DNA from 4 places in the Alkalihalobacillus sp. MEB130 genome. Region 3 is predicted to be linked to each of the others. Evidence: riboswitches for the same ligand, from Rfam matches in the RefSeq annotation. Region 3 holds a riboswitch; each other region holds the start of a gene.
What was found. Region 3 has a riboswitch for thiamine pyrophosphate ahead of N0O92_RS22275 (LuxE/PaaK family acyltransferase). Riboswitches for the same ligand answer to the same signal wherever they lie in the genome.

Region 1 (3,173 bases), on a different contig from region 3:
CTAGTATATTTATTTTATTATATCATTGCCTATCTTGATTAATAAATCTGATAACAATTAAAAACACCGAAGCTTCGTCATGAACTAGCTTCGGTGCAGTAAAATTAATTCCTTATAATAATATATACTAAGTACAGCAAGTAAAAAATCGTTAAAGCCATTCCCTCATATTTCTTCACTTTATAATGAGTACGAGAGAAAATAAACAACACGATTGTTAATACAAGTAAAACAAAAATATCAAAGAACAGTTTGTCATTTACAGGTAGCGGCGAAATAATGGAAGATACACCGAGCACAAACAGTAAATTAAAAATCGAACTTCCCACAATGTTTCCTAAAGCAATCTCACTTTGTTGTTTCATCGCCGCTGTGATCGAGGTGATTAATTCTGGTAAGGACGAACCTATTGCCACAATCGTTAAGCCTACTAACGTTTCACTCATACCAAAACGAAGAGCAATGTCTGTACTACTTTCTACAACTAAGTACCCTCCTAATATAATCGCTGCCAAACCAGCAACGGTAATAAGAGTGTTCTTGCCCCAACCACCTATTTGATCTTGGCTCATCTGTACATCCATTGACTCTTCACGGCTATTTCTAGCTGCTTCAATGACATAATACAAGAAAATAGCAAAGAACAATAAAAAGATAATCCCATCGCTTCGAGTAATATAGTTTGCATTTGTAAATTCAAGAATTCTGTCACTCATTGCTACGAGTAAGACAACAGTGGCAAGAAAAGCAAACGGAATTTCTTTTTTTATTGTTGGCCTTTCCACAGATAAAGGAAAGATAAACGCTGTAATACCGACTACTAACGACATATTTAATAAGTTACTTCCAATAATATTTCCTATTGTAACATCAGCATTTCCTTCCAAAGCAGCAATGATACTGACTGTTGCTTCAGGTGCTCCTGTACCAAAGGCGACAATTGTTAAACCAACAATAAGAGGAGGTACACGAAACAAGGCAGCGATATTGGATGAACCATCAATAAAGTAATCTGCCCCTTTAATGAGTAACCCGAAACCTAATAATAGTAAAAGATAGACCATGTTACATCACCCATCTACTTTTTCTTTCTTTTACTTTACACAACTTCGAGTCTTTTTAACCTCATTAAATCAACCTTATTAAAAGAAGGGAACGTAAACAGGCTCACGCCCTTTTACGTTCCCTATTATCAAAGTCTAAGCTGCATCTGATTCATGTCTCGTTCGTTTCGCCAAAAAGAACTGAGGATATTTCTTAGCTAACAAAAGCAATACTCCAAGTGTCAATAACATTTCAGGCACTAAATACGATAGATTATACAAAGCCGAATATAAACTAACATTCATTCCTTCCGGAGCATATTCTCCGAACCAAATAACACCTGAAGCAAAATGACTTAAGAAGCGAAGCGTTGTTGCAAACAACAGCCCAATCACGATAGCTGTAATACTCGGCACAGCACCTTTTTTCAATACCAAGATACTTGCTAACCCTAATACAAGATAAGCTAAAGGATAATCCAAAATCAACTGTACTGGATGTACAACATAACCTCCAATTAGAAGATTCAACAATCCAACTAACAATCCAGTGAGTACACCCATTTTCCATCCACGCCTAAACGCAATCACAAAAATCGGGACCATAATAAGCGATATCGACCCACCCATTGCCCATAAAGCACCAAATTTCACATTGCTCAATACAACCGCTAAACCAGTCATCACCGCTACTTCCATCATCGTTAACAAACGGTCTCGAGACATAAAAAAACCTCCTTTTGTTTTATCCACAAGAGAAGGTAGAGTTTGACGTTAATACACGCACGCAAAAAAAAGCATACATGATCACAGCCACTTCCCTACGCTAGTATTAACTAGATCAGGTTTTAAGAGTTGAGGATAATCCTCTCTCAGTCACTTGACACCCCTAGTGGAATTTCGTTTTAATTTGTCTTTTGTATTATATCATAGTTTTTTATAGTGTAGGATTTTTTCTTACTTTTTCCAGTTTTTCAAACGAGCTTGCAACATGAATCAGCTTTTCTTCAGAAAAAGCCTTGCCTGTAAAGGTGATCCCGACCGGCTCCCCTTCTTCTGTATAACCTGCTGGAACCGTAATAGACGGGTAGCCCGCTTTTGCTGGGATAGCAGCACCGAGGTTATTCGGAAAAACTAGCACATCTAGGTCATGATTGCGCAGCGCGGCATCAATCCCGTTTTCGACTGAATGATATTGATCAAATTGAAGCGCTTCTAAATACTCGACATCTGTTAGCGTACCACTAGTTTGGTCTGATTTCGTCAGCAACGATTGACCATATTGCAAACGGTTCTTTGGATCTTCTAAGTTAAAACGAATCACATCACTGAGATTTTGAACAGGTAATTGACTACTCACACCTTGCAAATAGGCATTTAAATTGGCTTTAAATTCATATACTAACACGCCTATTGTCCACTTTTCTTTCGCTGATGGAATCGTAACATCTTCAACGATTACCGCATTTGCGCTCTTTAATTTCTCGATCGCTTCTGAAAGAACTGTTTGTTTTTCCTTCGTTAATTGGGTGAAAAATGGGTCTTTCGCGATCCCAATTCTAACTCCTTGTAGAGATGACGACGACTGAAGAGCCTCCAATAACTGTTCCGCCGAAAGTGGATTTTTCTTTGTCACAACATCCCTCTCATCTTCCCCCAGAATGGCCGCTAATACATAGACAGCGTCTTGAACACTACGAGCCATTGGACCGGCTGTATCTTGAGTATGAGAAATAGGAATTACCCCGTGGCGACTCACAAGCCCTACTGTTGGCTTTATTCCAACAAGACTATTTTGACTTGACGGACTTAAAATAGAGCCTGACGTTTCCGTCCCAATCGCTACAGCGGCTAAATGAGCAGCAATGGCCGCACCTGAACCCGAGCTCGATCCACCAACATCAAACGGCCCATAAGGATTTAATACTTGTCCACCCCTTGAACTAAAGCCACTTGGCATATTTTCTGTAGACATGAAATAGGCCCACTCAGACATATTCGTTTTTCCTAAGATGACCGCTCCAGCCTCTCGTAATTTTGTGACTAGGAATGCATCCTCCTTCGCATAATGTTCGGCCAATGCTAACGAGCCTGCGCTTGTGTGTTGTTTGTCTTTTGTATCAATATTAT
Region 2 (3,173 bases), on a different contig from region 3:
CCCTGCTGCGGCTCCTGATGCTTGTCCACCACAACTTGTTTTTTCTAACACTGTCACATCATAGTTGCGTCGACTGAGCTCAAAGGCTGTTGCAAGACCTATGACGCCTCCTCCTAAGATAAGTACCTTCTCTTGCATATTCTCCCCCCTACTAACCTACTACTTTGAAACAAATTCAGTTAGCCCACTACTAGCTGTAGCATATTTTTTCTTCTGAATTCTGCCTGCTTCATACGAAAGCCTACCAGCTTCAATCGCATATTTCATCGCCGAAGCCATCTTCACTGGATCCTTTGCCTTTGCAACAGGTGTATTCATTAACACACCATCGGCTCCTAATTCCATTGCTTGTGCCACATCCATCGCAGACCCTAATCCCGCATCGACAATAATGGGAACATTGGCTTGCTCCGTAATAAGTTGTAAATTATATGGATTTAAAATACCTAGCCCTGTTCCGATTGGAGCTCCTCCCGGCATGACTGCTGCAGCTCCGGCTTCTTCTAGACGTTTACAAAGCACAGGATCATCCGATGTATACGGCAAAACAACGAACCCTTCTTTTGCCAAGACCTCTGTAGCTTTTAACGTTTCTATTGGATCAGGAAGTAACGTCTTCTCATCAACACTAATCTCAATTTTTATCCAATCACTTAATCCTGAAGCCTTAGCAAGCCTTGCAATCCGAATGGCTTCTTCAGCTGTTTTTGCTCCTGATGTGTTCGGCAGGTAAGTAAAAGACATACCTTCTAAATGTTGTAAAATGGCATCCTCATTTGGAGCACCTAAATTGACTCGCCTAATGGCAAATGTTAACACTTCAGCTCCTGATGCTTTAATTGCTTCATTTTGAACAAACGGATTTGGATACCTGCCCGTTCCTATAAAAAAGCGTGAAGATAACTCTTTTCCTGCGATTGTTAATTTTTTCTGTTTCACTTCATCCACCTCCTACAAATTGGACTAATTCAATTTTCATGCCATCCTTTAATTCAGTAACAGACCAGTTTGATCGTTCAATAATGTTTCCATCAACTTCTGTTACAACTAGTTGTGGATCAAGCTCGAAATAGGAAATAACTTCTTCTAGAGTTGACACCTCAACTTGATGTTCTTCGCCGTTAATAATTAAATTCATATTTATTACACCTCCTGCTTTTGTAAGATACGCGTAAATTGTTGACAAACCCCTGTAATATCGTCAGCTCCTACAATTTCTGATATCATACAGATCCTTGTTGCACCTGCGTCTAATACTTGATCGACATTATGCAATTTAATTCCACCAATGGCTACAAAAGGTATCGTAATCTCTTTTACGACTTGCTGAATATATGTGGTAGTAACAGGATCAACGACATCGACTTTGCTATTCGTATGAAAGATTGGCCCTACTCCAATATAATCTGCACCACCAGCCTCAGCCTCACGGGCTTCTTCAATCTTATGAGTGGAAATTCCAATAATTTTTTCTGGTCCCATAATTTTTCTTACATCTGCAAGTGGCAAATCATCTTGTCCTACGTGAATCCCATCCGCATCAACAGCAAGAGCCACATCAATATGATCATTAACGATAAACAGCACATCATGCTTCTTCGTTAATTCTCGTAGCGCTCTTGCCTTTTTCAATACTTCTCTTTTGCTACTTGTCTTATCTCGAAGTTGAATAATATCAACCCCACCAAGGATTGCTTCTTCCATCACTTCTACTACATCTCTACCTTGATGAAATTCTTCTCCAGTAATTGCATATAACCTAAAATTTCTCATAAATACCCACCTTTTCCAATAAATCAAAAAAGCCGCATCCGAACATACGGAATACGGCTCAGGCGACTTCCCTACGCTGGCGTGATCCAGATCAGGTACAAGGGTTTCTCTCAGCCCGATATCGGACACCCCTAGTCTTTAAACATACATAACGATTGATAACTTTTATTATGACACACAGAATAAAAAAAGCAAGAGTACAAGTAGGATCAATCCTATTCTTCTAAAAGAGGAACAAGTGTCCCTTCTTTTATATCAATGACATTTCCTAATCGCTCTCCTACTAATAAAAAGGAACCTTCAGGAGATATACTTATTGGAACTTGCCTCTCAACTGTCGTTAATCTCTCTTCAGCATCAGCTTCGACATTGTAAGCAAAGAGTTCATATCCATCTGTATAACTAAAGAAATCACTACTATACTTTGGACGTAAATAATAAAAGATTCCATGTTTGTCATCATACGAATAAAAGGGAATCCACCACTGTTCGGAATATGTGTTAAGGATAGGCATCTCAATTTGTCGATATGGTTCCTGTTCCTTATAAAAGGTATAGGTCGAATATAAATCGTACACTGTTTCAACTGTTACAGAAAGAGAAAGTTCATCAGGAAAGCTCATATAGGCAATAACAGCATCTTTCCATTTTTTCATGTCCCCACTGTCTACATTGACTTCATATAAAGGTGCCTGAAAATGAGGCTCAAGCTCTTCCCATTTCAAGTACCCTACCTGATTAGCAGAAATCCATTGAATATACGACTGTTCAAGAAAAATATCCTTTATTTTTGCATCAGCAACATTGACTACATAAGTGTCGAATTCCCAATCTGGCAAGTACGCTACCATAATGAATGTACCCAAATCATACGGGTTCCAATAAATAACATATTCTTCACCATAATCTTTTATCGTTTGCAAAATTTCTCCTCTGTCATTCATGACGACAAGATGTGTCTCGTTTTCTAATGTAACATGTTGGAAGGCGAATAAGGAATAATCTGCATTTGGCCTTACATCCATGATCCAGCCCTCAACTTCAAGAAAGCTAGTTGTCTCTCCGGTAAGCAAATGATACAGGTAGAGATTTGATTGTTCTTCCTGTTCGACCAAATACAATACTCTATTATCATCAAACCAACCAACAACCTCTGTGATCGCTACCTCATTTTGAATCGGGGCAATTGTTGAACCAGTAAAGAATGCATTTGGAACATCTCGCTTGATTGGTTGCTCCTCGAACCTTTTTGGCAACGGCTTACTCTCTAAGGGAGCTTGGGTACATGATGAAACAATTAATAGAGTTGCTATATATAATAAAATACGTTTCATTCTCCCCTCTCCCCTTTACAAAATTTCTCCTCTAGTATTAGACGTATTTCCACTTCATCTCGTTTC
Region 3 (3,173 bases):
ACTTCAGATGTCTATGTTATTAATACTTGTACGGTAACAAACACAGGAGATAAAAAAAGTCGCCAAGTGATTCGTCGTGCGATACGGAAAAATCCTGATGCTGTAATTTGTGTGACAGGTTGTTATGCTCAAACATCACCAGCTGAAATTATGGCTATACCAGGTGTTGATATTGTTGTTGGAACTCAAGATCGCGTGAAAATGCTGGAATACATTGAACAATTTAAGCGTGAACGCGAGCCGATTAACGGAGTAGGAAATATTATGAAGTCGCGCGTGTACGAAGAATTAGATGTACCAGCATTTACAGATCGAACTCGTGCTTCCTTGAAAATTCAGGAAGGCTGTAATAACTTCTGTACATTTTGTATTATTCCATGGGCGCGCGGTTTGATGCGTTCGCGCGATCCAAAAGAAGTAATGAATCAAGCACAGCAACTAGTAGCTGCTGGCTATAAGGAAATTGTTCTTACTGGAATTCATACAGGTGGATACGGTGAAGACTTAAAAGATTATAGCCTTGCACGATTACTAGAAGATTTGGAAACAGTAGAAGGTTTAAAGCGAATTCGAATCTCTTCCATTGAAGCTAGTCAGTTAACAGATGAGGTTATTGATGTGATTGACCGTTCGAACAAAGTCGTTCGTCACTTACACATCCCGCTTCAATCAGGTTCCAATTCTGTTTTAAAACGAATGCGTCGAAAGTACTCAATGGAGTTTTTTGGAGAGCGATTAGATCGTCTGAAAGAGGTGCTTCCTGGACTCGCTGTTACGTCAGATGTGATTGTTGGATTTCCGGGAGAGACAGAGGAAGAGTTCCAGGAGACGTATGACTTTATTCGGAATCATAAATTTAGTGAATTACATGTGTTTCCTTATTCTAAGCGTACAGGGACTCCTGCTGCTCGTATGGAAGATCAAGTTGATGAGGAAATCAAAAATGATCGGGTTCATCGTTTGATTGAATTATCGAATCAATTAGCGAAAGAATATGCTTCACACTTCGAGGGAGACGTATTAGAGGTCATTCCAGAAGAACGTGATAAGGAAAATAAAGGCAGTGGCATGTATATCGGATACACGGATAATTACTTAAAAGTAAAAGTTCCTGCTTCAGAAGAGATGATTGGAAAGATTGTGAAAGTGAAAATAACAAAAGCAGGTTACCCATTTAATGATGGAGAATTTGTTCGCGTATTAGATGATGTGGAAACGAAACAAACTGTAAACGGCTAATAGAAGAGAGGTTGTCTCATTGAGCTGACCCTTTATAGTACTGAATGTACTAGGGGCAAACTTGATTTGAGACAACCTCTTTCTCTTTAACGGTTTGAAGTATAGCCAGTTAGGTTGTTTAATGTTATGATTTAAAGGCATAATCATATTGGGAAAAATACCACTAGGGGAGCCTTGCTGGCTGAGATTAAAGTACTGCTTTAGACCCTTTGAACCTGAACTATGTAACAATAGCGTAGGGAAGTGGACATCAAATAATAAGCTATTTTTGGGAAAATATAGTTGAGATTGATGACCGCTTTCATTTTTGGGAGCGGTTTTTTTCTATTGAAGAGGAGTGTTCTACATTGTTTCAAGCTTATGAAGCATTAAAGCAAGATGTGAGCCAATTTATTCACCAGCCTAATGCGGGTGCCGAAGAGTTTAATAAACAAGCAATTGCGGTCTTTCAGTTTCAGTATGAGCATAACCAGACGTTTCGGAAGTTTTGTAGAAAGAGACGTGTTTCCCCACGAACAGTAAAGCATTTCACGGACATTCCACCTGTTCCTATTGATGCATTCAAATTTACAACGTTATCAAGCCATTCGATTGAAGAGGCAGAGGCCGTTTTTATGACAAGCGGGACAACAAACCCTGAGAAGCGAGGAAAGAACTATCATCGTGATCTTGAGATTTATGATTTATCGATGAAGACATTTTTTAAACCAACGATTATCCCAGACGTAGAGCAGATAAAAATGTTGGTGCTTTTTCCTGAAGAAGAAGCTATGCCAAATTCTTCATTAGCGCATTATTTACATATTGCAAAAGAAACGTTTGGAACAGAAGACAGTTTGTATATGTTTTCAGAGCATGACTTTCAGGTCGAAAAACTAATTACTGAATTAAAACAAGCAGAAAAAAGAGATGAACCTATCTTATTAATTGGAGCGACATTTTCTTTTATCCATTTATTAGATGAGTGTCACACAAGGGGAATTCATTTTACATTACCACCGAAAAGTCGTGTAATGGATACAGGAGGAGCTAAAGGCAGGTCGAGGGAAATGGACCCAGGTGAATTAAAAAAAGAACTAAGTCGTTTATTTACTCTGCCGTTGGAGCTGTGTTTGAACATGTATGGTATGACAGAGCTAAGCTCGCAAATGTACGATGGCAATTTGGTTTTGGACAAATGTGATTTTATAGATCCAGTGAAAATTTCCCCTCATTGGGTAACAACCATGGTTGTTGATATAGATACCATGCAGGAGAAGCCTGAAGGAGAAAAAGGAGTCATTGTCCATTATGATTTAGCAAATGTAAACTCAGTTATGGCCATTTTGACAGAGGATATAGGAGTGAAATCGGGTAATGGTTTTCGTTTATTAGGTCGAGCAGAGGGTGCTGAAGCGAAAGGATGTTCTTTAGCTGTCGAACAGTTTTTAGCTACATCCAAATCGTCTAGGGGAGAGATTCTATGACGTTTCCATGTTTTCATGTTCCTACTTCATGTGAGTCTATGGTTCAAAATGTTGAGTTTCAAAACTTAGTGTTCGAGAATCACGGAAAAAAAGTTGAATTGGCTGTTCCAAAAGTAACGGATAAGGTAATGGAAGCAATTATGGCCACTTTAAAAGAGCAGCAAACCACTTATTTGCAAACACTTCGAACGAATGATGTAGTCGACATTTTCCATAAAGCTATTGAAAAATGGTTAGACCCGGAGTATGAGCTCAGGAAAAAAGCAGAGGAATTTTTGCCGATTATTACGGGATATGACCATGAAATGGTTCGGTTATTTCTCGGTCGTTATTTACGGCAATTTCGTAAAGAGAAATTACAGCGGATGATTGATGAAGACTTTGCCAATCCACTCATTTTAGATGAATTTCGTCCAAGGAAATCAGGAGGATTGTACAGAGCTTATGGACCAACAATCACGACTCATA
Region 4 (3,173 bases), on a different contig from region 3:
TCATCACGAACACGTGCACCAGGGTGCCCTTTCGCTAAATCCGCTGCATGTGCAGCAATCTTATACGTTATAACCCCTTCTCGAACATCTTCACGGTTTGGCAATCCAAGATGCTCTTTCGGTGTGACATAACATAGCATAGCCGTACCAAACCAACCAATCATTGCAGCACCAATGGCAGAAGTAATGTGATCATAACCTGGAGCGATATCTGTCGTTAATGGGCCCAATGTGTAAAATGGTGCTTCATGACACATTTCTAATTGCTTATCCATGTTCTCTTTAATTAAGTGCATAGGAACGTGTCCTGGTCCTTCTACCATTACTTGTACGTCGTGTTCCCAGGCTATTTTTGTTAATTCCCCAAGCGTTTCTAATTCGGCAAACTGGGCCTCATCATTCGCATCAGCAATCGATCCCGGACGTAGACCGTCTCCTAACGAAAAAGCAATATCATATGTTTTCATAATTTCGCAAATTTCTTCAAAATGAGTATAGAGGAAGTTCTCTTCATGGTGATATAAACACCACTGAGCCATAATCGATCCTCCTCGTGATACAATTCCCGTTAAACGCTTAGCTGTTAATGGAACATATCGAAGAAGGACGCCTGCATGAATCGTAAAATAATCTACACCTTGCTCGGCTTGTTCAATTAAGGTATCACGGTAAACTTCCCACGTAAGATCTTCTGCAATTCCTTTTACTTTCTCAAGCGCTTGGTAAAGCGGAACCGTCCCGACCGGAACTGCCGAATTACGTATAATCCACTCTCGTGTTGTATGAATATTCTTCCCAGTAGATAAGTCCATCATCGTATCTGCACCCCAACGAGTGGCCCATGTCATTTTTTCCACTTCTTCTTCAATCGAAGAAGTTACCGCAGAATTGCCAATATTCGCATTTATTTTCACGTGAAAGTTCCGTCCGATAATCATTGGCTCGGTTTCTGGATGATTAATGTTGGCTGGAATAATCGCTCTTCCTTTTGCCACTTCTTCACGAACAAAATCAGGATCAAGATTTTCTCTAATCGCAATAAACTCCATTTCTGGTGTAATGATGCCTTTTTTCGCGTAATGAAGCTGCGTAACATTTCGACCTTGTTTCGCTCGCAATGGCTTCCGCTTTAACCCAGGAAATTCATAATCATTTGCACGAGGATCATCTGCTTTTACATAACCGTTATCTTCTGGTTTCACTTTTCGGCCATCATATTCTTCTACGTCATTACGTTCGTGAATCCATTTGCTCCGTAAAGAAGGTAGTCCTCTTGTAATATCTACTTTGAAGTTATGATCCGTATAGGGACCGCTTGTATCATAGACACGTACAGGTGGATTTTCCTCTTCTCCGACCGTTCCTGTTGTGGGACTTAACTCAATTTCCCTCATTGGTACTTGTAAATCAGGCCTTGACCCTCGAACGTACACTTTCTTGCTACCTGAAAAGCTTGACATAATGGAAATGTTTTTTTCGTTTAATGATGGGGTGGACATTGATATCTCTCCTTTTTAAATAGAAAGGGCAGAATCTAGACCATAAAAGATAGGAAGAATAAGATACACATATGAAAAAGCCGGGAACCAAATATAATGGTTTGGACCCGGCTAATTGATAGAAGTATAAATTACGAAACATTCTTAAACTTCCCCACGCTGGTATGAGCCAGATCAGGTCCAAAGGGTCAACAATCTTTATCGCTCTTGTTTCTCAGCCCAACTCATTGGACTCCCCTAGTTCTTTCTATTAAATTAGTTTACATTGCCATTATATAACAAATTAGTCATGTGTCAACTATATTTTTAGATATGATTTTTCACTTTATTTCCTCTTTCCGCCTGCATTGGTACAACTAGACATTTTATGTTACAGTTTTTTATACCATTGTTATACAAGAAAGGAGTCACCATGAAACCGAATGTTTTAGTCTATATGCGAGTAGATAGCCGTGTTGTTAAAGAATTAGAGAAAGACTATGAGGTTACTATTTTTCAAAACCATGAGTACTTAGGAGATCCTCATTTTGACGATGCTTTGCAAAAAGCTGATGGAATTATCGGTCTTGCACTAAAAGTAACAAAAGAGTTATTAGATAAAGCACCTCATTTAAAAATTGTATCAAATGTTTCTGTTGGCTATGACAACTTAGATGTAGATGAACTATCAAATCGCGGAATTATGGCTACAAATACACCAGGTGTCCTAAACGACACAACAGCTGATGCTATTTTTGGATTGATGCTTGCTACAGCGCGTAGAATACCAGAATTAGATTTGTTTGTAAAATCAGGAAAGTGGGATATTTCTCTTCAACCGAATCAGTATGGAGTCGATGTTCATCACAAAACTCTTGGAATTATCGGTATGGGCAATATCGGTTGTGCCATCGCTAAGCGAGCTCACTTAGGGTTTGGAATGACTATCTTGTATCATAATCGCACTAGAAATGAGGAAGCAGAAACGTTGTACGAGGCAACTTACTGTGAATTAGACACTCTTCTTCAGCAATCTGACTTTGTTTGTTTAATGGTACCAGCAACAAAAGAAACAGAAAAAATGATTGGGACAAATGAATTTAAAAAAATGAAATCAAGCGCTATTTTTATTAACGGATCTCGAGGCAAAAATGTTGATGAAGAAGCTCTTTACAAAGCGTTAGTGAATTCTGACATTCTTGCTGCAGGAATTGATGTTTTTACACAAGAGCCAACAAGTCCTACGAATCCACTGTTGAAACTAAAAAATATTGTTACCTTGCCTCATATTGGTTCGTCCACTACTGAGTGTGAGTTTAATATGTCAAAATTAGCAGCGCTCAACTTAAAAAAAGGTCTAAACGGAGAAACACCACCTAACTTACTTACGAAGAAATTTTAACTTGCCTTATTTGTGTTAAAAAAAGGCTGGGACAAAACTAAGGTGTTTAACTGAAATATCGTGGTTGCAACCTTAATGTGCATACCAAACAGACCCGAGGATGTTGCAATTTTGAACCCGTGTCGATATTTTAATTCGCTATTTTTTGCTTCTATTTTATAACGTGACCTCACCATTTCTTTAAACTCTTCCGTTTGTTGAAATGCTTCTTGTTCAGAGTATTCTTCTGATTTAATGGTCACATAATAAGACTTTTTTTACTCCTTCTTTGTAACACCCTGCTTGAAACGGAC

Region 1: it holds a riboswitch for thiamine pyrophosphate, as region 3 does, so the genes downstream of both, thiT (energy-coupled thiamine transporter ThiT) here and N0O92_RS22275 (LuxE/PaaK family acyltransferase) in region 3, are expected to answer to the same signal.
Region 2: it holds a riboswitch for thiamine pyrophosphate, as region 3 does, so the genes downstream of both, thiE (thiamine phosphate synthase) here and N0O92_RS22275 (LuxE/PaaK family acyltransferase) in region 3, are expected to answer to the same signal.
Region 4: it holds a riboswitch for thiamine pyrophosphate, as region 3 does, so the genes downstream of both, thiC (phosphomethylpyrimidine synthase ThiC) here and N0O92_RS22275 (LuxE/PaaK family acyltransferase) in region 3, are expected to answer to the same signal.

What each region holds. Positions count from the first base shown of each region.
Region 1 is NZ_JAOANA010000010.1:105,234-108,406, reverse strand. Features, by position in the region: gene N0O92_RS11845 (calcium/sodium antiporter) at 105-1,064, opposite strand; gene thiT (energy-coupled thiamine transporter ThiT) at 1,200-1,769, opposite strand; TPP riboswitch at 1,845-1,944, opposite strand; gene N0O92_RS11835 (amidase family protein) at 1,981-3,173, opposite strand, start outside.
Region 2 is NZ_JAOANA010000016.1:34,044-37,216, forward strand. Features, by position in the region: gene thiO (glycine oxidase ThiO) at 1-138, opposite strand, end outside; gene N0O92_RS15970 (thiazole synthase) at 160-939, opposite strand; gene thiS (sulfur carrier protein ThiS) at 941-1,138, opposite strand; gene thiE (thiamine phosphate synthase) at 1,144-1,773, opposite strand; TPP riboswitch at 1,825-1,916, opposite strand; gene N0O92_RS15985 (YqgU-like beta propeller domain-containing protein) at 1,989-3,107, opposite strand.
Region 3 is NZ_JAOANA010000035.1:12,541-15,713, forward strand. Features, by position in the region: gene mtaB (tRNA (N(6)-L-threonylcarbamoyladenosine(37)-C(2))-methylthiotransferase MtaB) at 1-1,239, shown strand, start outside; TPP riboswitch at 1,395-1,498, shown strand; gene N0O92_RS22275 (LuxE/PaaK family acyltransferase) at 1,587-2,705, shown strand; gene N0O92_RS22280 (acyl-CoA reductase) at 2,702-3,173, shown strand, end outside.
Region 4 is NZ_JAOANA010000015.1:103,201-106,373, forward strand. Features, by position in the region: gene thiC (phosphomethylpyrimidine synthase ThiC) at 1-1,499, opposite strand, end outside; TPP riboswitch at 1,634-1,748, opposite strand; gene N0O92_RS15670 (2-hydroxyacid dehydrogenase) at 1,912-2,880, shown strand; partial or broken gene N0O92_RS23900 (transposase) at 2,877-3,173, opposite strand, start outside.